3 linked regions of the Candidatus Kuenenia stuttgartiensis genome follow. The protein of the gene in region 1 interacts with the protein of each later gene in a pairwise test. Links are inferred from orthologs where the notes say so. Each region holds a gene or a part of one and is shown on either strand. Other genes may lie near its edges. The genes, in order: lpdA, KSMBR1_RS09730 and KSMBR1_RS16615.

Evidence for each region.
Region 2: the proteins of lpdA (region 1) and KSMBR1_RS09730 interact in binary tests that used the Escherichia coli proteins (3 or more experiments, as listed by UniProt). The link is inferred for Candidatus Kuenenia stuttgartiensis from one-to-one orthologs.
Region 3: the proteins of lpdA (region 1) and KSMBR1_RS16615 interact in binary tests that used the Escherichia coli proteins (3 or more experiments, as listed by UniProt). The link is inferred for Candidatus Kuenenia stuttgartiensis from one-to-one orthologs.

Annotation. Positions count from the first base shown.
Region 1 is NZ_LT934425.1:3,748,615-3,756,024, reverse strand. What follows is about bases 598-3,406. They hold lpdA (dihydrolipoyl dehydrogenase), read right to left. Parts: upstream 2,807-3,406; coding sequence 1,388-2,806; downstream 598-1,387. Other genes in these bases: KSMBR1_RS17455 (B12-binding domain-containing radical SAM protein), read right to left, coding at 3,000-3,406; KSMBR1_RS22765 (hypothetical protein), read right to left, coding at 2,813-2,941; KSMBR1_RS17465 (IS4 family transposase), read left to right, coding at 598-1,073. In the rest of the region: more of KSMBR1_RS17465, read left to right, coding at 1-597; more of KSMBR1_RS17455, read right to left, coding at 3,407-4,460; KSMBR1_RS17450 (phytoene desaturase family protein), read right to left, coding at 4,465-5,934; KSMBR1_RS17445 (beta-ketoacyl-[acyl-carrier-protein] synthase family protein), read right to left, coding at 5,940-7,178; KSMBR1_RS17440 (beta-ketoacyl-[acyl-carrier-protein] synthase family protein), read right to left, coding at 7,277-7,410. UniProt on the Escherichia coli protein: Lipoamide dehydrogenase is a component of the glycine cleavage system as well as of the alpha-ketoacid dehydrogenase complexes.
Region 2 is NZ_LT934425.1:2,119,906-2,127,506, forward strand. The notes cover bases 1,899-4,898. They hold KSMBR1_RS09730 (ATP-dependent helicase), read left to right. Parts: upstream 1,899-2,303; coding sequence 2,304-4,493; downstream 4,494-4,898. Other genes in these bases: KSMBR1_RS09725 (class I SAM-dependent methyltransferase), read left to right, coding at 1,899-2,307; KSMBR1_RS09735 (cysteine desulfurase family protein), read left to right, coding at 4,515-4,898. In the rest of the region: KSMBR1_RS09715 (hypothetical protein), read left to right, coding at 1-44; ribosome biogenesis GTPase Der, read left to right, coding at 189-1,529; more of KSMBR1_RS09725, read left to right, coding at 1,753-1,898; more of KSMBR1_RS09735, read left to right, coding at 4,899-5,678; Fe-S cluster assembly scaffold protein NifU, read left to right, coding at 5,707-6,153; KSMBR1_RS09745 (sulfurtransferase TusA family protein), read left to right, coding at 6,196-6,426; KSMBR1_RS09750 (IS1634 family transposase), read right to left, coding at 6,761-7,601. UniProt on the Escherichia coli protein: A helicase with DNA-dependent ATPase activity. Unwinds DNA duplexes with 3'-5' polarity. Translocates on single-stranded DNA with 3'-5' polarity. Initiates unwinding more efficiently from a nicked substrate than double-stranded DNA.
Region 3 is NZ_LT934425.1:3,563,203-3,570,729, reverse strand. Bases 2,975-5,900 are described here. They hold KSMBR1_RS16615 (dihydrolipoamide acetyltransferase family protein), read right to left. Parts: upstream 5,100-5,900; coding sequence 3,849-5,099; downstream 2,975-3,848. Other genes in these bases: KSMBR1_RS16610 (alpha-ketoacid dehydrogenase subunit beta), read right to left, coding at 5,115-5,900; lipB (lipoyl(octanoyl) transferase LipB), read right to left, coding at 3,200-3,898; KSMBR1_RS16625 (PAS domain-containing hybrid sensor histidine kinase/response regulator), read right to left, coding at 2,975-3,209. Outside these bases: more of KSMBR1_RS16625, read right to left, coding at 1-2,974; more of KSMBR1_RS16610, read right to left, coding at 5,901-6,089; KSMBR1_RS16605 (LexA family transcriptional regulator), read right to left, coding at 6,597-7,238; KSMBR1_RS16600 (thiamine pyrophosphate-dependent dehydrogenase E1 component subunit alpha), read right to left, coding at 7,458-7,527. UniProt on the Escherichia coli protein: E2 component of the 2-oxoglutarate dehydrogenase (OGDH) complex which catalyzes the second step in the conversion of 2-oxoglutarate to succinyl-CoA and CO(2).

The sequences.
Region 1 (7,410 bases):
GGTTAGGACCGATAGGTACTAAGAGTAAAAAAGTTCGTGGACTGATGGTGCATGATACGATGGCGTTTACTGAAAGTGGCACACCCTTGGGACTTCTGAATGTGCAATGCTGGGCGCGGGACGGAATAGGCAGCAAACATGAACGACACAAGAAGCCTATCGAAGAGAAGGAAAGCTGGAAATGGGTGGAGAGTTACCATGCAGTATCGCAAGTACAGAAACGCTGTCGAAACAAATCTTTGCTGGTGGTTGTGGCAGATCGTGAGGCCGATATTCACGAGGTATTCGCTGAGCAGTATAATACGCCTGATGGCGCTCAGTTGCTGATCCGTGCAGAACGTTCGCGCAATAGAACGGTTGTTGATGATAAAGAATCATGCGAGTTTTTGTGGACTAAACTGGAACAGCAACCGGTTATAGGTACCCGCGAAATATTGATACCTCCGAGTGAGAAACGCTCCGCACGTCAGGCAATACTTATGGTACGAACGGTGCCTGTTACGCTACGCCCACCTATGCTAAAAAAGAATATGCCTGCGGTCAGGGTGTGGGCGGTGCTGGCGCAGGAAGTCAATCCGCCTATCGGAATTGATGGGTTAGAATGGATGCTGTTAACTACAGTTGCGGTTAAGCATGAAAAAGATGCTTACGAACGTTTGGAATGGTATGCTCGCCGATGGGGTATTGAGTGTTATCATCGTATTATCAAGAGCGGTTGTCGTGTCGAGTCCCGGCAGTTGGAGAGTGCCCGTCGTCTGTGCAACGCTTTGGCCATTGATATGATTATAGCTTGGCGTATCCATTACCTGACTACTTTAGGACAAGAAACACCTGATGTCCCTTGTACTGTCTACTTCAGCGATTCTGAATGGAAAGCATTGACAACTTTTGCGAACAAGGTCAAGGAGCCTCCTGATTTACCTCCAAGCCTCAATGATGCCGTGCGGCTTTTAGGTAAACTTGGCGGTCATCTGGGTCGCCGTGGTGATGGCCATCCCGGAAGTGAAGTACTTTGGCGAGGCATGTCACGTTTGGCTGATATTGAAGTTGCTTACGAACTTTACACCACTTAGCCTTCAGCTCAATTGGCCGTACAACTACGGTGCTCTTGAAATTTGTGGGTAAAGATTAGTTTCAAGAGAGAGCGATGGGTGCCAAGCGTTTATGTCAAGCATCTCAAGAGTAGTTAAAAAATCAGGTTCTTCTGCATTCAGGCAAAGATATTGTATCACCGCCGCATCCGAGACCATGATGGCACAGTAAGTTTTTCATACACCATCCTTTCTGGCACAGATACTACGTCAGTGTAAATGTTTTGACAATAGGAAAGATCAGGAGTTGCAAAGAAAAACCTTCTTGAAATCCTTAGTGTAGTGTTCATGAGTAGTTATTCAACAGCGTTGCATATAGGTTTATCAACTATTGAATGAGCGGCCTCGAATAAAGCCTCTGATAGAGTAGGGTGAGGGAATATAGCATTTGATACTTCCTGAACCGTACCTTCTAAAATAGAGTTAAGCGAAAGTCCCCACATCCATTCTCCGACGTGATGACCTATTGCATGCACTCCAAGAATTTCACCATATTTTTCTTCCGAAACAATTTTAACAAAACCATCCAATGATTCTCCTTCAATTATTGCCATACTGTTCGCGGCAAAAGGAAATTTTCCGATTTTCACCTTGTAACCCATTTCCTCCGCCTCTTTTTGTGTAAGACCAATACTCGCTACCTGCGGAAAACTGTAAACAACTCTTGGGATATTTTTACGGTTTATGATGTGCATATCTTTCCCTGTAAGATGCGTTACTGACAAGATGCCTTCATTTATTGCTTTATGCGCAAGAAGCGGCGCTCCCGTAATATCGCCTATTGCATAAACCCCTCTCTGGCTTGTTTCCATGCCTTCATTCGTCCTTAAATATTGTCCGTCAAAATTTAACGACATTTCTTCTATCCCGATATTATCCAGCAGAGGTACTCTTCCGGCAGCCAGTAATAACAAATCCGCATGTAAAAATTCTCTATTACCGGAAATATCGTTAACACCTTTAATCTCTAATTTAACGCCATTCTCTATTTCTACTTTTTCCAAAGAGGTTTGGGTCAAAACATTTACCCCTCTACGTATAAGCAGGTTTTTCACAGTTCCGTTGATTTCTTTATCTTCGGAAGGTAGTATATCTTCCAAAAGTTCCAAAACCGTAACCTCTGTCCCAAATGCATTAAAAAGACAGGCAAATTCAATCCCAACCGCACCTCCACCGACAATAATTATCGATTTTGGAATTTCTTCCCGCAATAGAATATCATCGCTGGTAAGTACATATTTTTTATCATAAGGTATGTTTTTTGGAATGAAAGGAGCAGAACCCGTGGCAAGTATAATATTTTTTACCTTTATTCGGTTTGTTTCTATACCATCGCTGACTATTGAAACTTCCTGATTAGATATGATACGCCCTTCGGCGCTGAAGACATCGACACCATTTTTTTTTAAAAGGGACTGAACTCCCTGAAACAAGCGTTTAACAACATATTCTTTGCGCCGATGTATTAGAGGATAATCGACATTCAAACTGCCGGTAGTGATTCCATATTCACCTGCATTAGCAAACTTTCTGTAAAGTTCCGCAGAGTACAACAGCGTTTTTGTGGGAATACAACCCTTATGCAGACATGTGCCGCCAACTTTCTCTTTTTCGATTAAAGCAGTTTTTAAGCCGGACTGAGCGGCTTTTATTGCCGCAACATAACCGGCAGGCCCACCTCCAATGATTGCAAGATCAAAGGCAGAGTTGCTCACAGGCAATTATTCCTCCTTTTTCCATGCAAATAGTATCACAAAGATAAGGGCTATTGTAACAATCAGAATAAATTTTGGGCTTACATCCGGAATAATTGATTTTTCCATAGATAAAGACAATAATTTGCCTATCATTTCATATCTCCTTTCCTACACGTTTACTTTGTATTAAATATCCAAAAATACCTTGTTTTTATGTGGTGATGCTTTCTACCAGTGGTTTCTTCGATACAGACACAGAATTTGATTTATAATAATCTTTATAATAATCGCCGGAATCATATAATAATCTTAAATTTTCCAATACCTGATCGAATACCTGTTGCCAGTCAGAACCTACCCGAAAAGCAAACATGGAATTTCTGGGATTGTTCGTCGTTTTAATAGAATTTCTAAAACGTTTTCTCAAATTATCTCCTGCATAGATATGATCATAAACATATTGCATTCCTTCTATAAAATCCTCCAATGTCATATCCACCAACCGATGGACAACATGTGCTGTATCATAATATTCCCAATCATCCGGATAGTTTTTCCTGAATATTCTCTTTTCCGAATCCAACCTTTTATACAACTGCGTTTTTGGAAAAGGACAGTTAATGCCGAAAGTCAAAATGTCTATGTTATTTTCCAATATAAAATCGGTCATCCTTTTAAAAGAATCTTTACCGTCTCCGTCAGCCCCAAAAACCACCGAACCCCAGGTGACCAAACCCGCATCATGTATTTTCTGAATACAATCATAATAGCTCTCTGTGCCCAGCTTTAAATTTACCTGTTTATTCATTTTTTCTAAAACGGTTTCATTGGTCGACTCTATGCCCATAAGCATGCCAAAACAACCGCTTTTCGCCATATAATCTAATGTTTCCTTATCCTGCGAAATATTTAAAGCAGTAAACCCTAGCCAATCTTTTTGAAGATTACGCTCAACCATGCCTTTAAAAAGATTTCTCGCTCTTTCATTTGACCGCTTCCCATGTCCGTAAAAATTATCTTCTGCCAGCATGAGTCCCTTATAATCAGTCGCCGCTAACTCTTCCAACACATCTTCATAAGGTCTTTCCCTGAATTTTCTTCCCTGAAATGTAGGAACACTGCAAAAATCACAATAATTCGGGCACCCCTTCGTAGTTACAATAGAAGAAAACTTATAATTATATTTCTTCCTCAGAAACTCTCTGTCAGGGAAAACCCTTTTCATCAAATTCAACGGCGGTAAACCACCATCGTAAACCTTCTTTAACTTTCCTGCTTCAAAGTCTTTTATTACCCGTGGCCAGACTTCCTCTGCCTCACCAATAAAAACAGTGTCCACGTACTTTGAAGCCTCTTCAGGCATTACAGACGCATGTATCCCTCCCATTATTACGGTCATACCTTTCCTTTTACATGCAGTAGCAATCTTGTATGCCCTGGGAGATTGGTAGGTCACTGATGTAATACAAACAAGGTCCACCGGCGCGAAAGTAAGTTCGCCATTATCATCAATTGCCAGTTCGATATTTTCATCAATAACATCAAATTCCCAATCACCAGGCGTAAGGGCCTTAATATAAGCAAGGTTTAACGGCATCTGAACAATTACCGTAATACTCTCTTCTCCATGCCTCCCGGGCTTATGTGGATTAATGAGCATCATTTTTTTCATATTTTTACCTCCAATTCTTCAAAATTAAATTAGCAACACTCCATCCCGAAGAAACAACAGCACATATGCCAGGGCCAGGTCTTGTCCAATGGCCTGCCAAATAAAGGCCGCTAATTGGTGTTGTCGGCGAAAGCCTTTGTTCCCATATTTGATCAACGCTTACTGCCCAGCCATAAGCTGCCCCATTGGTATTTAATGTGTAACGCTCCAGGGTTTTAGGAGTAGCCACCTCTATTATTTCTATATGTTTTTTTATATCAGGTAAATAACTTTCTAGTCTCTCCAAAGTACTTGAAACTATATTTTGTTTGAGCAATTCCCAATCCGTCACATTTTTATAAAATTCTTCCTTCTTATACACTACTATGGAGATTATTTGTTTATTTTGAGGGGAAAGGGCCTGGCATATACTGGTTGGAACAGATATATACATCCACTCACTATCAATAGAGTCAAAATTTGAGCCGGATAAATAAAATCCTCTTTTTAAAGTATTTAAATCTATCCCTTTTCCAATTCCCAGATACAAGAGAAAAAAAGAACAGCTTTCCTTCATTCCTTCAATGTTTTTAAGGTACACCGCATCTACATCATTTTCATCATTCAACAAATGATAAAACGTCTGTCTTGCATCTATATTCGACACAACAACGCTCGAATGTATCTCTTTGTCATCATTTAATTTAACACCGTTAACGGAGGGTCCTTTCTTTAAGATTTTTTTGACTTTGGATGATAACATAACGTGTCCGCCAAAATCAATAAATTTCCTAAAAATTGCATTTGCAAACTCTTGCGTTCCGCCTTTTGGGAAAAAGGCGCCATCTTTAAGATAATTTATCATCATTTGAGACATGGCAATCGCAGATGCTTTCGACGGCGCTAAACCTACATAACCCCACTGCCCAGAAAGAACCATCTTTAACTCACTATCATCAAAAAAATGATCGAGCATCATTCCATAAGTCATGTCTTTGTATTTTTCTATAATCTGACTTTTTTCATTATGAAATGTAGCACGATAAAGCCTTATAAAGTCTTGAAAGAACCACTTAATATTGTCCTTTTCATGTGGATACCTTTTCTGTAAACGTAATAAATATTCGTCTAAGTCGGCAGGAATTTCAATGCTGAATGTTGGAAAAATCAGATTATCCATGGGATCTAAGTGGTAAAAATCCATCTCTATCCCGAGCATTTTAAAACAACGCCCAACAACACTCCATTTACCACAACCACCGATGTGATGAACAGCAGCATCAAAAAGAAATCCTTTTCTTTTAAACGAAGTACAATATCCGCCTGGAATAAAATGCTGTTCAATAAGAAGTGCCTTTTTCCCGCTTTTAGCAAGAAATGCGGCACAAATAAGGCCTGCGATACCCGCTCCAATTACAATTACATCGTAAGAAGGATATAATGTATCGATTTTCGTGGATTGAATATGTGGCTTGATAGGCTTGGTCGATGACATGAAACTTATTTAAACTTTGATACTATCAGGGAAGAGCTATTTCCTAAACGTGAGGATGAATTTATAAGGACATTTTTTACCGGAACAGTCGCCGCTCTTTCAACAACCAAACCTAGGTCGCATTCCGGATCAGGTTCCTTATAATTAATTGTCGGAGGAATAGTATGCGTGTTAAGAGACATCACCGCCGCCACTGTCTGTAAAGCCCCTGATGCGTCAAGACATTCACCTGTCATTGATTTGATAGCAGTCACTGGAATAAGTTTCGCGCGCATACCAAATACTTCTTTTAAAGCCCTTACCTCCATTGCATCGCCATATACTCCGGAATATGCATTAGCAGATATGCAGGAAATATCATGAAGCGTTAATTTTGCATCTTCTAAAGCGCTTCGGATAGCCCTTATGCTGCCGTCTGTCTGGTATTCTTTACTGGTGGACATCTTAGGATCAAAGGCTGTTCCATAACCCCTTACTTCCGCGTAAATATTTGCATTCCTCTTTAACGCATCCTCTAAAGTTTCGAGTATAACCAGCGCAGAGGCTTCTCCCAGGACCATGCCATTACGTCTCTTATCAAAAGGCGCACTAATTTCAAGGGTACCGCTATTACTCCCCGCCAAGATTTTTGAACTATGCGCTCCCCAAAAAATGTCATGGCCTAATCCATAAACTCCTCCTGCAATTACCGCCTTTACCCTTCCCATTCGCAGAAAATCAGATGCATATATAATAGCGTCAATGCTGCTCGTTACCCCGTTAGAAATTGTTGTACTTAAACCTGTTGCCTTGCAAAAAATCGACGCCCGGCTGGCAGGTGCGTTTATTACCGTATTAGGAAAGTCCATCGGATTTACATAGTTTGGACCCTCTCTAAGTGATTGAAAATCAAAAGAACTTATACTGTCAATACTGCCATAAGTAGAGCCTACAACGATGCCTAATTCATCTTCATTGTAAGTATTATTCTCAAGATTAGCATCCTTAATCGCCAGACACGTAGCCGAAGATACCAGAAGGGACGTTCTGTCGATATGGCGAATACCCTTCTTCCCCAAATAAATTTTAGGGTCAAAATCCGTGATCTCTCCTGCCTGTTTACTATTAAAATGAGTTACATCAAATAACGTTACCGGTTTAATCCCGGATACCCCGTTTATTAAATTTTGCCAAAAGTCCTCTTTCGTTTCTCCAAGAGGGGAGATGACAGATATTCCTGTAATTACAATCCTCGTATCGCCCATTTATAAACCTCTTATTTTATACGCTTCAACTTTGGAAATATCGTTCTTAAATATAATTATTTCAATTATTTTTAAAATAAATTTTCTTTACAAACATTCTAATTGGTAAATTTCTTTATTACCAGACAACTGTTATTGCCCCCAAAGGCATGAGCATTGTTCAACGCAATGTTTACCTCTTGTTTTCTCATGACATTGGGCACATAATCCAAATCACATTCAGGATCAGGCG
Region 2 (7,601 bases), 1.6 Mb from region 1 along the record:
ATACACACAATGATGATGTCCGGAGTGACCAATTTAAGGAATAATCGTATTGCCTTGCCAATTCAATTCATGCAGAGCATCAAATGCATTTCCTTCCACACTGTTTGATGGAGCCGTGACACAATAAATAATTGTGACAGGTCTTTTAAAACCAAACCTAATTTAATAGCAATCAATTTGGGGTAAAAATGCAAATACCGGTAGCAGTAATTGTCGGAAGGCCAAACGTGGGAAAATCTGCGTTGTTTAATTGTTTTTCCCGACGGAGAATATCTATTGTTGAACCTACCTCCGGTGTAACCAGAGACCGGGTATCAACCGAAATACGCCATAAGGATTGTGTGTTTGAGTTGGTTGATACTGGCGGCATGGGGATAACAGATTCAGACGGCCTTACAGAAGATATTGAGATGCAGATAGAAGTAGCGCTTGCGGCGGCGGATGTTGTTCTTTTTGTTGTTGATGTACGCGAAGGCGTCACGCCTTTAGATAGAATTGTCGCAGAAAGATTACGGCATGTAAAAAAGGAAGTAATCCTTATCGCAAATAAGGTCGATACACCGAAATTTGAGCATTCAATGGGCGAATTTAACGAACTGGGTTTTGGAGAACCACACCCGGTTTCTGCAATAGAAGGATATGGCAGGTCGGACTTGCTTGACAAAATCATTTCTCTTTTTCCTCTCCAGGAACCTTACGACAATACAGATTCCGTACCTATTATGAAAATGGCAATAGTAGGGAAGCGAAATGCGGGAAAATCCACTTTAATTAATACCCTTGCCAGAAAGCAACGTGTCATTGTAAGCGAGGTGCCTGGAACGACAAGGGATTCAATTGACGTGAAATTTGAAATGGATAATAAACAGTTTTTAGCAATAGATACCGCCGGTGTACGCAAAAAAAGCCAGGTAAAAGATTCTATCGAATTTTACAGCATGGCTCGTGCGGAAAGGTCTATCCGGCGGGCAGATGTGGTATTGTTCCTGATTGATGCAACCCTCAAAATCTCAGATGTAGATAAGAAGTTAGGGGCGTACATCGACCTGGAAAGAAAACCATGTGTGATCGTTATTAACAAATGGGATTTGGTTAAGGGCATTGAAACAGAAGAATATCATGAGTATATAAATAAAAGCCTGCCGGGTCTTTCATTTGTCCCTATTTCATTTATTAGCGCCAAAAACAACGATCACGTTGCCGAGATGATTCACCTTGCGATGGATCTTTATGAGCAGGCCAATACAAGGGTTTCAACGTCGGAGTTAAATAAGGTGGTAGAAGATGCCCTGAAGTTGCAACGTCCCGGGCAAAGAAAGTCAAAAACACCGAGGATATATTACTGTACTCAAATAAGTGTCGCCCCCCCTACATTTGTAATATTTGTAAATGACCCCACACTTTTTGATAATAATTATGAACGATACCTTGGTAATCAGCTTCGCCGCAAACTGGCATTCCCGGAAATTCCTCTTAAATTTTATTTCCGTCAAAGATCACAGACAAAACAGAAAACGGAACATTCATAGTTCATATTTAAATCAGTTGTGGATTCAAAAGACAAAAACCCAACAAATTTTCCCTGTAAGTATTTTCTACAGATAAACCGCAAATAAATTTCTTAAAACCCATCCCCGAATGCATCCAAAAATGCTGAAGATCATAAAATATAATAGTTTTTATCTTGGTTTTTTGTTTATAATGTTTTTTTTAATATGTGTAACTGTATTATTTGCAGGTGACCAGGATAAATTGTTTTGGGATAGCAGATATAAGACGGAGGAATATATTTTTGGCAGGGAGCCTACCGCATTTTTAAAGGAACATATTAGTCTTTTACCCAAAGGAAAAGCATTGGATGTTGCAACGGGCGAAGGCCGCAATGCCGTTTTTTTGGCAAAAAACGGGTTCGAGGTGGACTGCTGCGATGTTTCTGCCGTCGCCATTGAAAAGGCAAAAAATCTGGCAAAAGAAAACAATGTCCGCATTAATGCATTTGTAGCGGATTTGAAAGACTATAAATTGCCCAAAAATTCCTATGATGCAATAACCTGTTTTTACTACTTACAAAGGGATCTCATTCCTCAAATAAAGGACTCTCTCAAGGTCGGGGGAATGATCATGTACGAGACCTTTACTGTTGAGAATGCTGAACGCGGTTTTGACGGGCCTAAGAACAAAGAATATTTATTAAAACCGAATGAGCTGCTGTATTTTTTCATGGATTTTAAGATTATTTATTACCGGGAACTCGTTTTAGACGATAAAAAGGCGATAGCAAGTTTAATTGCGGAAAAATACAAATGAAATTTTTAGAAGATGTTACGGACAAACAGCGTGAAGCGATTACCCATATTGACGGTCCTCTTTTGATTGTTGCGGGCGCGGGTAGCGGAAAAACACGGGTAATCACACGGCGTATCGGCTATTTAATGTCGGAAGGTATTTCCCCATACAATATATTGGCCATAACATTTACCAATAAGGCGGCAAATGAAATGGCTGAAAGGGTGAAAAAATTTTCCTCTCATAAAGGAATGTGGGTCTCCACATTCCACAAGATGTGCTCAAGAATTTTAAGAAAAGATATAGAATTGCTTGGTTATTCAAAAGATTTTACCATTTACGATACGGTGGATCAATTGAACAGGATTAAATCCATCATGGCCGATTTAGAGATTGATACCGCCCACTGGAAGCCGAGGAGTATTATAAGTTCCATCAGCAATGCCAAGAACAAACTTATCGACCATGAACGATTCGCTGCAACAGCGTCAGATATTTATCACCAAATGGTTGCAAAAATTTATAAAAAATATGATACCATGCTAAAATCCGGCAATGCTCTGGACTTTGATGACCTTCTCATAAAGACGGTTGAACTTTTAAAAATACGCCCGGATGTATTGTCTTCATATCAGGAACGGTTTAAATATATCCTCATCGATGAATATCAGGATACTAATTTTGTTCAATATGCTATTTCACGGCTGCTAGCACAGAAATACAAAAATATTTGTGTGACGGGAGACCCTGACCAGTCGATTTACGGCTGGCGCGGTGCGGATTTAAGAAACATAATGGATTTTGAAAAAGACTATCCCGACGCCAGGGTCGTGCTACTGGAGCAAAATTATCGTTCGACAAAGAACATCCTGCTGGCGGCATCGAGTGTTATTCAAAAAAATAAATACAGGAAGCAGAAAGAAATCTGGACGGAAAATGAACATGGGGAAAAGATAAAGACAATACATTGCGAGAATGAACATAGCGAGGCGGAAGAAATCGCAAAAACAATCAGGGCGCTGCGCGGAAATGGAATAAAATATACGGAGATAGCCCTGTTTTATCGTACCAATGCCCAATCCAGGACGCTGGAAATAGCACTCAGAAATGCCGGGATTCCCTATGTAATAGTTGGCGGCGTCGAATTTTACCGGCGAAAGGAGATAAAAGATATACTGGCGTATATTAGATTATGCGTAAATCCATGCGATGACTCGGCGTTAGAACGTGCGATTAATACGCCGGCCCGCGGTATTGGAACTACTACAGTTAAGAAAATAAAAGAATGGGCTGAGAGCCGGGAGTCAACACTATTCAACGCCATTGGGATTGTGGATGCAATTCATGAAGTCACCGGCAAATCTGCCGCGGCAATAAAAAGGTTTTATGAACTAATTATGGTCTTGCGCCATATGCCGGAGACGTCAGTGGAAAAAACACTTAAAAGCATAATTGACAAAACAGGGTATATCCATTTTCTCAGAAAATCTGAAGAAAAAGAGTCTGAGGACCGCATAGCGAATGTGGAAGAATTGGTGAATGCTGCCCATGAATATGATGCAAACCATACTGACGGTTCTTTGCAGGGTTTTTTAGAGGAAGTGGCGCTTATTTCCGATTTGGATACGGTTGAAGACATGGCGGAAGCGGTGACGCTTATGACATTGCATACGGCGAAGGGGCTGGAATTTCCTGTCGTGTTTATTTCCGGTATGGAAGAGGGTTTATTGCCTCATTCAGAATCGCGGATTTCAGAGGAAGAAATTGAAGAAGAACGGCGGTTGTGCTATGTGGGCATAACCCGGGCGATGAAAAGGCTTTTTCTTACGTACACAAAAAGGAGGATGAGATACGGTCAATTGATACCATGTGTAGCATCCCGGTTTTTAGATGAAATACATGCTGACTGCATGGATAGGCTGGATAAGACGGAAAACCATTTTTCTTACGAATATCAGGGGAAGAGTAATTCATGGGAAAACGACGCAGTGGAAGCCTGCGATGTGTTATCAGAAAGTGACGTATTTCCCTCCGGAAATGTCCGGACTTTTTTAAACGGCGAGGTGGTACGGCATCCTGTGTTTGGCATCGGAAGGGTCCTGGAAATGCAGGGAAGCAATGAGAAGGCAAGTGTTAAAGTGAGTTTTAATGTCGGCGGAACAAAGAATCTCATGCTGGCATATGCGAAATTGGAAAAAGTAACTTAGGATGAAAAGAAGGAAGGTATAATGGAAAAACTTTACATGGATAATGCCGCGGGAACGCCAATGCATCCACAGGTGATAGATGCAATTATCCCATTTTTAAAAGAAGGGTATGGCAACCCTTCCAATATACATCAGTTTGGAAGATTTACAAGCGATGCAATACGAAGTGCGCGTGAGAGTGTGGCAAATCTTATTAACGCAAAAGCAAACGAAATTATTTTTACCTCAAGCGGAACGGAGGCAAATAATTTTGCAATAAAAGGCATCTCTGCCGCAAACAAAAAGAAAGGTAATCATATTATTACCTCTGCAATAGAACATTTTTCCGTACTTAATCCCCTGAAATCCCTGGAGAAATCAGGATATGAAATTACCTGTTTGCCGGTTGATAAGTATGGATTGGTAAATCCTGACGATGTAAAAAATGCGATTAAACCGACAACGATATTGGTCTCGATACTGTTTGCCAATGGCGAAATCGGGACAATCGAACCGATCAGAGAAATTTCGGCGGTTGTTAAGGCAAAGGACATTATTTTCCATACAGATGCCGTTGCCGCAGCAGGAAATATTCCTATAGATGTTGCAGATGTGGCGGTTGACGTGTTAAGCATGTCTGCAAACCAATTTTATGGCCCGTCAGGAACTGGTGCGCTTTATGTGAGAGAAGGGGTAAGGCTTCTTCCCTTGATAGAAGGCGGGGTGCAGGAAGGTGGCAGAAGGGCTGGAACGGAAAATGTTATCGGCATTGTTGGTATGGGAAAAGCGGCTGAATTGGCAAAGAGCGAAATGCCGCAACGAACAAAACAGATACAGAAATTAAGAGACATGCTGCACGACGGGTTGTTGGGAAAAATCAGCCATATCCATATAAACGGGCATTTGACAAACAAGCTTCCGGGAAATCTGAGCGTGTGCATAGAATTTATTGAAGGTGAATCGGTGCTGTTGTTTCTGGATATGCAGGGCATTGCAATTTCAAGCGGTTCCGCATGCACTTCACGCTCTTTGAAGGCGTCACATGTAATAATGGCGACAGGCGTAGACCCTGCGCTGGCTCAGGGTACGGTACTTTTTAGTATCGGGAGGGAGAATACGGAAGAAGACGTTGAATGTGTCCTTGAAAAAATGCCTCCCATTGTGGAACGTCTTCGACAGATGTCCCCATTGTACCAGCAGAAATAACAGAAAATAATAATAAGGAGGTATATATATGCAATATAGCGCAAAGGTAATGGATCATTTTGCAAATCCGCGTAATGTAGGAGAAGTTGCTGAGGCAGATGGCGTTGGCGAGGTGGGAAACCCTGCATGCGGCGATATCATGAAGATGTCCATTAAGGTGAAGGATAATGTAATAGTTGACGCAAAGTTTAAAACATTCGGCTGCGGGGCGGCTATTGCAACTAGCAGTATTTCTACAGAAATGATTATAGGAAAAACGCTTGACGAAGCGTTGCGGCTTACCAATAAAGCAGTTGCAGAAGCATTGGATGGCTTGCCGCCGGCAAAAATGCATTGTTCTGTATTGGCAGAAGAAGCAATTGAAGCCGCTATCGATGACTACCTTAAGAAAACAACTGGAAAAGGCCTGGAGAAAAAGAAGGGGCATTCACACGAAGAGCATCACCACCATGAACCCGATTTCCGGCCAAATTAACGCATTGCGTTTTATGCAATAATAAAGAGAGGATTCATAGCAATGAAAGCGGATGAAACACTCGATTGTTACGGACTTATGTGTCCGATGCCCATTTTTAAAACCGCAGGCAAGATGAACGAAATAGCGCCGGGCAAAATACTTGAGATAATCGCTACAGATGAAGGAATTAAAAAAGACATTGTTTCGTGGTGCAATAGCACGGGAAATGAGCTTTTAGAGATAAACGAAGAAGAAGGAGAGATTCACCTGTTTGTGAGAAAATCGAGTTAAGATTTAGTAGTAGGTTTGACCCCAAACACTCTGGCTTTGCTCGTTGAGTCTGTCCAAATTCCCCTAATTCTATACTTGATCTCAACGATTCCAATAGGGTGCATTCCCGATTTTTTGTAAATTTCAGCAGCAATTTTTCATAGCCATAAACTAACTCATTACCCATTCCTTACCCCTTCCAAGAGGAGAATACTTGGAGTCCCCTCTTGGGAAGGGTAAGGGGTGGGTTCAAGTTATAATGAATAATTTTGAATGCTCGCTCCATGAATTTACACACATTCAAGCGGATGTTCACCCCAAGTCAAAAAACAAAAGTGCCGTAAAAGCCTTATATTTATTGGCTTTTACGCCGAACAGCAAGCTTTTTTCTAGTGACTACCCGTATGTTCCGGCTTGGCAATACTTCTGGCAACTTTATCTGTAATGCCTCTAATAATTCATGTGATTGTTGCCGCGGACGCGGGATCTTCTGGCAACTAGCTTTTTGGCCTTTGATTGTTACTTCCATCGAACAAATGGTCGTCAATTGTGCGAGACCTTCCTCTACCGTCAAGTCAAAATTCTTCCACGCTCTGCGCAGCCTTCGAATTATCATGTACGCAAGCATTACCACAAACACATGTCCCCGTGTACTATCCTCCTTTCTTACATACACCGGACGAACCTCCAAATTCACCGTCTTACAGTCCCGAAACGCCTTCTCCACTTCCGTTAAATCCTTGTATCGTTCATGTACCAGATTGGTATCCGCCTCGTTCTCCTCAAGATCAGTCTTGATTGCGTAACAACCATCAAGGTATGATGCCTCCTTTAATGCTTCCTCAGCTCTCTCTATCTTTAGCGTCCTATCCTCTTCTTTTATCTGCACCCACCCATCAAGTTTCAATCTCGTTAGCCTTTCCCTTGTTGTTTCCAGGGCCTTCGATACTGACGACTTAGGATGTTCCTTCAGATAACTGTTCTTCTTCACGATGTATTTCTCTATACTCTGTAATTTTGATACACGGGTCTTTGACATCTCTTCCGCCCTTACCGGATTGCGCCTCAGAATATATCTAACCTCATCATCCTTTATCTCGCAGAGCTTTTCTTCGAACAATCCTAATTGCAGTATCCCTTTATTTATCAACGACTCTATCTGCGGCTTGGTTATCGCCGTTATGTAATGAAACCCT
Region 3 (7,527 bases), 190 kb from region 1 along the record:
GAAACCCCCGGCATCCCAAGATCACAAAGGACAATGTCATATTTGTATTGTTTTAATTTATCTAATGCATCTGCACCATTATTACAATATTCAACAACATACCCTCCCTCTGTAAGAAAATTGCACAACACCTTTCCTATAACCAATTCATCCTCAATCACCAATATCTTATTTCCCCCACCATACTCCAACACCGCATCGCTGACTGTGTTCGCATCATCAAGCACCAATACATTATCTTCCATCATCCCTTTTTTTGTCCCGATTATTTGTGCTTCTTCTACCGTATAAACCTCTTTTTTTGATGGAAACGATAATAGGAAAACACTTCCCATTCCAACCGTGCTGGAAACGTGTATCACACCCCCATGTCTTTTAACAATCCCATAAACAACACTCAAACCTAAGCCTGTGCCCTTTTCCTTGCTCGTGAAGAAAGGATCAAAGATTTTCGATATCACCTCTTCAGTCATACCGGCCCCCGTATCGGAAATACTCAAATTTACGTTATCTTCATCCTCCCAGATATTAAAACAAAGGGTACCTCCTTTGGGCATGGCATCCAATGCATTAGTGATAATATTCAATACTACTTCCCGTAATTCTGAAGGATTGCCTTTTATATCCCTGACTTTTTTAAGTCCATCAGTGTTTATGCGATACTTTATCCCTGTCCCCTGAGCCATATCCTGCCACCTGGGACTGAGGAATCTCACAACATGCCTTGTCAGTTCAGCCAGATCAACCGGCACATAACCGGGGGAATCTTCGTTCTTTTTGGTAAATTCATTTAATCTTCTAACAATCTCAGCCCCGTCTTTTACGTATTTGTGAACTATCTTAAGAGAGTCCAGCAGCATCTTCCGGCCTTTATTCTGTCTCATTAACATCTGTATATTGCCGTCAATAGCCGCAAGGATATTATTCACCTCATGTGCAACACCGGAAGTAATTGTTCCGAGGGCCTGCATTTTTTTCGAATGTAAAAGCTCTTTCTCCATGCGTTTTCGTGCAGTAATATCCTGAAAAGTAACAACCGCTCCGATATTTTTATTATTTTTATATATCGGGTATGACCGATACTCTACAGGGAAAAACGATCCATCGGCACGCCATGCAATATCATCAATGACGTGAATACTTTCGCCTTTCTGGTACGCCTGAAAAACATTACATTCCTCAATGGGATACGGCATGCCGTCCCGGTGGGTATGATGAATCATTTTATGCATTTGATTTCCTATAAGCTGATGCGGGGTCTCATATCCAAGCAATTTAACGCAAGCAGTATTTGCAAACGTGCATATGCCCTGCTCGTCTATACCATAAATACCTTCCCCTGTGGAGTTAAGTAACAGTTGGATTTTTTCATTACTTTCCTCAAGCGCAGCTATCGCCTTCTTACGTTCAGTAAGGTCTTCCACCGTTATCATGTAAAAATCAGGTTCCTCTCCTGTTTGCCAAAAGGGCGATACCGTCATGTTCACCCACACAGTATCCCCATTCTCGTGAAAAAACCACACTTCCATAATAAATTCATGAATCGTACCGTCAATTAATTTTTGTTTGTTTACTAAAACTGCCTGCCGGTCATCAGGATGGACAAGCGGTGCGTTACTCATAATTTCATTGTATTTTTTATTAACTAAAATATAATTGCCAGTCTTTACTTCCTGAAGCGCAAAACCCACTGCAGCCTGATCAAACATTACGCGAAAACGCTTTTCACTTTCCTGCAGGGCGGATTCAGTCTTTTTCCGTTCTTGCGATTCCATTGCCAGTTCAATATGCTGTTTTCCCAGCCTTTCAGCATATTCCCCGGCATCCTGTTTGAGAAGTGCATTCATTTTTTTAAGTTCTATCTCCATTTCCTTGCGCTGTGTAATATCCGTCGAAATCCCGCACACCCCGTAAGGGACGTCATTTGAAGCATATAACGGAAATTTTATTGATAGATAGGTGTGAGGGACGTCATCATGGAGAACAATTTCTTCAAATTCCATAGGAGTTTTCGACTCAAGCACTTTTTGATCGGTCTTATGTAATGCCTCCGCCATCTCCCGTGGGAATATATCGTAAACTGTTTTCCCTTTTATCGTATCCCCGGTAATGTGAAACACCTTTTCATATTGCTTATTAATAAACAGGTGCTTACCCTCAATATCTTTTATGTAAATGCACGCTGCGGCATTATCAAACACTGCTTGTAATTGACTCTGACTTTGTTGCAGTTCGTTTTCCGCCTGAAGCCGTTTAATGATTTCATCTTCCAGGCTTTTGTTTGCCCTTTTCAAGTCCTCTGTCACCTCAATCATGCACTCATTTGTCATATCCAGTTCAGCCTGGATGGCGGCAGACATTTCTCTTTCAATAAGGTATTTCTTGTGGTAATCAATACTATTTTTATGAAACTGTTTGGTGTTTATGCCTGATTCATCATTATTAATGCTTATTCCATTTGAATTCGGTGCGTGCAGGCTATTTTTAAATATATTGCCCTCTATTTCAAACGGCAGCATAATCTGCTTTATCGCGGGATTGATGGCGAGAAATGATTTTGCGGTATTTTTACGAATTAACTCTTTGGAAAAGATGATAATCGCATAGACATTGCCTGAAGAAAATTTTCCACCAAACCCGACAACTGATTTTATGGAATGGGTATTCACAAAATTTGTTTGATCCGGAATTGACATCATGTCTCCCGCATCTTCAATACAATATAACCCATAATTTTTATGTTGGTCATTTTTGAGGAAATCTATTCCCGCATTTACTTCACAAAGAGGATATTCTCCTATTTGCGTTAAAAGCGCAGCGATCATAGGATATTTGTGAGACAATTGCGGTTCATCCATGGGAAAGGCAATATGATTTCCGGATTTTTTTCTATCACACCATGCATCCAAATCGCCGCATGTCCCTAATAAAGTCAAATACCTGCTTTGTGAAACTATTGATTTCGTTGTTACCTTGTTTTGTATATATGACTGAACATCATCCGGAAGTTCCTGGTAAAAACATGATTTAAAAACGTGTACTAATGCAAAAGAACTGCTTCCGTTACCGGTAACAAATGAATTGTAAAAAAGCTTTGTTGCCTCCTGAACCGATTCTTCCATAAACGCATGTCCACTACATTTATCTTTAATGTTTTTGGAGAATTTCGTTATTTCAACTGCCGATAATTGGCTGAGATTTATATGCATACAATTGCCCTCGTAATACTATATGGTGACGTATTTTCTATGAAAACTATTTCGGTTTGGAAGATGTTTGCATAATGATTTGTAATCCTTTCATATATTTCTTTTAAATCAACCGTTGTATTCAATAGGCTTTGCAGGGATGCGACCTTTATCCCGTCAATTCCGCATGGGGTTATATATTCAAAAGGAGACAGGTCATTATTAACATTGAGTGAAAAACCATGCATCGTATAACCCGTGGCAATCCTGACGCCTATAAAACCTATCTTGGCATTATCTGCCCAAACGCCGGTATATTCTTTTCTCCTGTCTACGGTTATCCCATAATCAGATACTACTTGTATCATTACCTCTTCAAGCATTCTCAGATATTCATAATAATCATTCGTATAAGAACGCATTTTTAAGATAGGATACCCTACTACCTGTCCAGGTCCGTGATACGTGGCAAGACCGCCCCTGTCTGTTTTGTAAACAGCAATGCCGATTTTCTCATAGCACATTTTATTTGAAATAAGATTTGATTCTTTATATCTGCGGCCATAGGTGAAGGTAGGAGGATGCTGGAGAAGGAGCAGGCAATCTTCTATTTTTCCAGAGGTCCTTAGCTCTAACAGCGTTTTTTGCAACTCCCAGGCTTCACCATACTCCACCATATCCGCCAGGAGGATTAGGCTTTTTCTGTTCATATAGAGATTCTCCCCACGTCTCCAATATATCTTTTACCTTATGAAGAAATGCATCGGCATGCGCACCATCCATTACCCGATGGTCAAAAGAAAGACTCAGATATACCATTGACCGGACGGCAATGGCGTCAGCATCACCGAGAATAACCGGCCTTTTTACCACAGCCCCAACGCCTAGTATTGCAGACTGGGGTTGCAATATCAAGGGAGTCCCAAACAGGCTGCCATTGACGCCGTAATTTGTAATAGTGAATGTCCCGCCCCGGACGTCATCCGGTTTCAATTTTTTTGAGCGGGCATTTACTGCTATTTCCTGAATTTCCCGTGCTAATTGAAACATATCTTTTTTATCCGCATCCTTAATAACGGGAACAACCAGCCCATCCTCAAGGGCAACGGCAATGCCCAGATTAATATAATTCTTCTGCAAAATGCCGTTATCCGTCCACGATGAATTCAAGGCGACATGTTCTTTTAAAGCCTGTACGACTGCAAATGCAATAAAAGGGAGATAGGTAAGATGTATGCCTTCCCTTTTCATCGCTTCTCTATTCAGTTCGCGATATTTTGTCACAGGCGTCATATCCACTTCAAATACAGTAGTTACAAGCGCCGCTGTTTGTCTGCTTAGCGCCATCCTTTCCGCCGTTATTTTGCGTTTTGGATGCAACGGAATAAGCGTCTCACGCTCCGCTTCTTTGACAATTTTTTCTTTTGAAGCAGTAATCTCCCGCTTTGAAGAGATATATTCCATTATATCCTTTTTGGTTACCCTGCCAAATTCGCCCGAACCTTTTATTTCCGTCAAACTGACGTTATATTCCTTTGCCAGTTTTTTTACTAAAGGAGAATATCTTTTTTCATGCATTTCACGTTCACCGACAATTGCCGCCGTTTCAGATATTTCAATCCTCTCTTTCTCTTCCTGCTCCTTCTTCACTGTTCCGGCCTGCGCCTTTATTTCGCCCTCTTCAATTTGAGCAATAACGGTTTGAACCGCCAGGACAGCGCCTTCTTTGTAAAGAATCTTCTTTATGATACCGGCAGACGGCGAAGGTATTTCCGTATCAATTTTATCCGTGCTGATTTCTACCAGCGGCTGTTCCTTCTCAACGTAATCACCCTCGTTAACCAGCCATTTAAGAATGGTGCCTTCCGCGACGCTTTCTCCCATTTGCGGCATGATTATATCAACGGTCATATATATTTCTCCAAATTAATAACGTATTATTTTATCTATAGTATTTACCACATCTTTTGTTTGCGGGATAAATGCTTCTTCCATTAAAGGGCTGTATGGTACCGGGGTATCCGGGGCAGCAATGCGAATGACCGGGGCATCCAAATCATCAAAACAATATTCGGAAATCAATGCGGATACCTCGGCGCCAACGCCGCCCGTCTTTGTCTGTTCATGCAGAATGATCACCTTGTTTGTCTTTTTAACGGACTCGTAAATTGTTTTTTTATCCAGTGGCAGGAGTGTTCTCAAATCGACAATTTCAACAGAAACACCTTTCGTCTTCACTTCGTTTGCCGCTTCAATAGCCGTATGCACCATTGCTCCATACGTAATAACCGATACATCCGTGCCTTCCTGAACCACCTTTGCCATACCAATCGGTACGATGTAATCATCTTCCGGAACCGTATCTTTTATCCGCCGGTAAAGGTACTTATGCTCACAATAGAGCACGGGGTCATTGTCTCGGATGGCTGCCTTTAATAAACCCTTTGCGTCATACACACTCGACGGTGCCACAATTTTTAATCCCGGTACATTAAAAAAATATCCCTCAATACACTGTGAGTGAAATGCCCCGCCATGTATATTGCCGCCATAAGGTGCGCGGACAACCATAGGCACGGCGGTGCCCATGCGATAATGAAACTTTGCCGCCACGTTTATCAACTGGTCAAAAGCACAGGAAATAAAATCAGCAAACTGCATTTCAACAATCGGTCGCATACCTACGAGGGCTGCGCCAATTGCGGCTCCGGTAAACCCTGATTCCGATAAAGGGGTATCCAGCACCCGCCACTCTCCGTATTTCTCATAAAACCCTTCCGTTGCCCGAAACGCCCCGCCATATACCCCTACGTCTTCACCCAAAACAAACACGCCTGGGTCGCGGGACATCTCTTCATCCATGGCTTCCCTTATTGCTTCAAGATAGGTAATTTGTCCCATCCATGCCTCCTTTTTTACATTTGCATATATTTTATTAAAGGTGTTTTCACACATCGACAATTGGTTCTGCAGGAATAGCGAATCATGCTATATTATAATCAAACAGATAAGGGTGGCACGAACAAACTCCGTTTGTCCGTGCTGTTTAAAAATCAGAGATCTGACCTCTGGTAACACTTTAGTTTTTTGAAAAATGTACTACCTATAAGCTCCGTAGGAGCAGCCTGTTTGTAGCAAAATAGGATATTATAACAGAGATTAGCTCTGTTAGGAGCGACCTGTCTCTTGTAAATCCATATAAACAGGTCTACCTGAATACGGACAGGCCGCTCCTACGGAGCTATTTACCTTATTAAATTTTATTGCGCTACAAACAGACCGCCCCTAACAGGGCTACATGGTATTTTTTCTATCCCGGGAATTTTTCAAAAAACTAAAGTGTTACGACTTCTGACTTCTACTTGCTATAGATTCATAGATTCATTTTTTCTTCCTGCAAGCTACACGTCATAACCGCTTGCCTGACCACACAACCCTGCCGACAATCACAATATCACCATTCTCTATCTGAGCCGTTTTTGCTTCAATGGGTTTATAGGTAGCATTGTCGCACAGCAGATGAAGACTACCGCCTGGAAGGCGCTGCACTCGTTTAATGAACGCTGCCGCACCTTCGGTACGCAAGAGATACAATCCATCCCGGTCCAGCACATTATTTTTTTTGTCAACGATGACAACATCACCGTTTTTTAACGTAGGTTCCATGGAATCATCTTTTACATGAAATAAATAAAGCTTCGCTTTATTCGCACCGAATTCAGACATTAACCAATCGTTTTTAAACGCCATAAATCCCGCAGCATGTTCCGGTTCTTTTGCCTTTTCCTCCGAAAATATTTTGGCGTTATATATAGGGATACTCACATAATCACTCGTTTTTTCCTGCTCTCCTTTAATAAGCCAGTCAATGGATACCTGGTTTAAGAGGCAAAAACGGACGAGCAATTCGGAGGGGATTTCATTTTGTTTTTTGAAGGAAAGAAATGCCTGTGCTGTTATTTCAAGGCTTCTTGCCAAATCATCTTCCGATTTGGTATTCAGCACTTCCTTCAGCCGTTCTGTAACCTCTGAAAATTTTATATTATACATTTCTCAGTTTCCAAAAATTTAATACAGCATCCTAAGCCGGTATAGCCAGAACTAAAAAAAACGAAAACAGTCCTCAGTCTGCAATCTTCAATTTGCCGACTGCCGACTGTAGAGTGTCGACTGCCAACTGCATAAGAGACCATTAAATCTTTTGCCAAAAAGCACGCACTGACGAATGGAAGTGTGCGAAGAAATTACTAATAAGTACTAAGACCATTCCTATCTTGTTTCTACCGATGTCGCATAAACACCTTTCAGGCCGTCAGCGGGGTCGGGATACGGGCTCTCT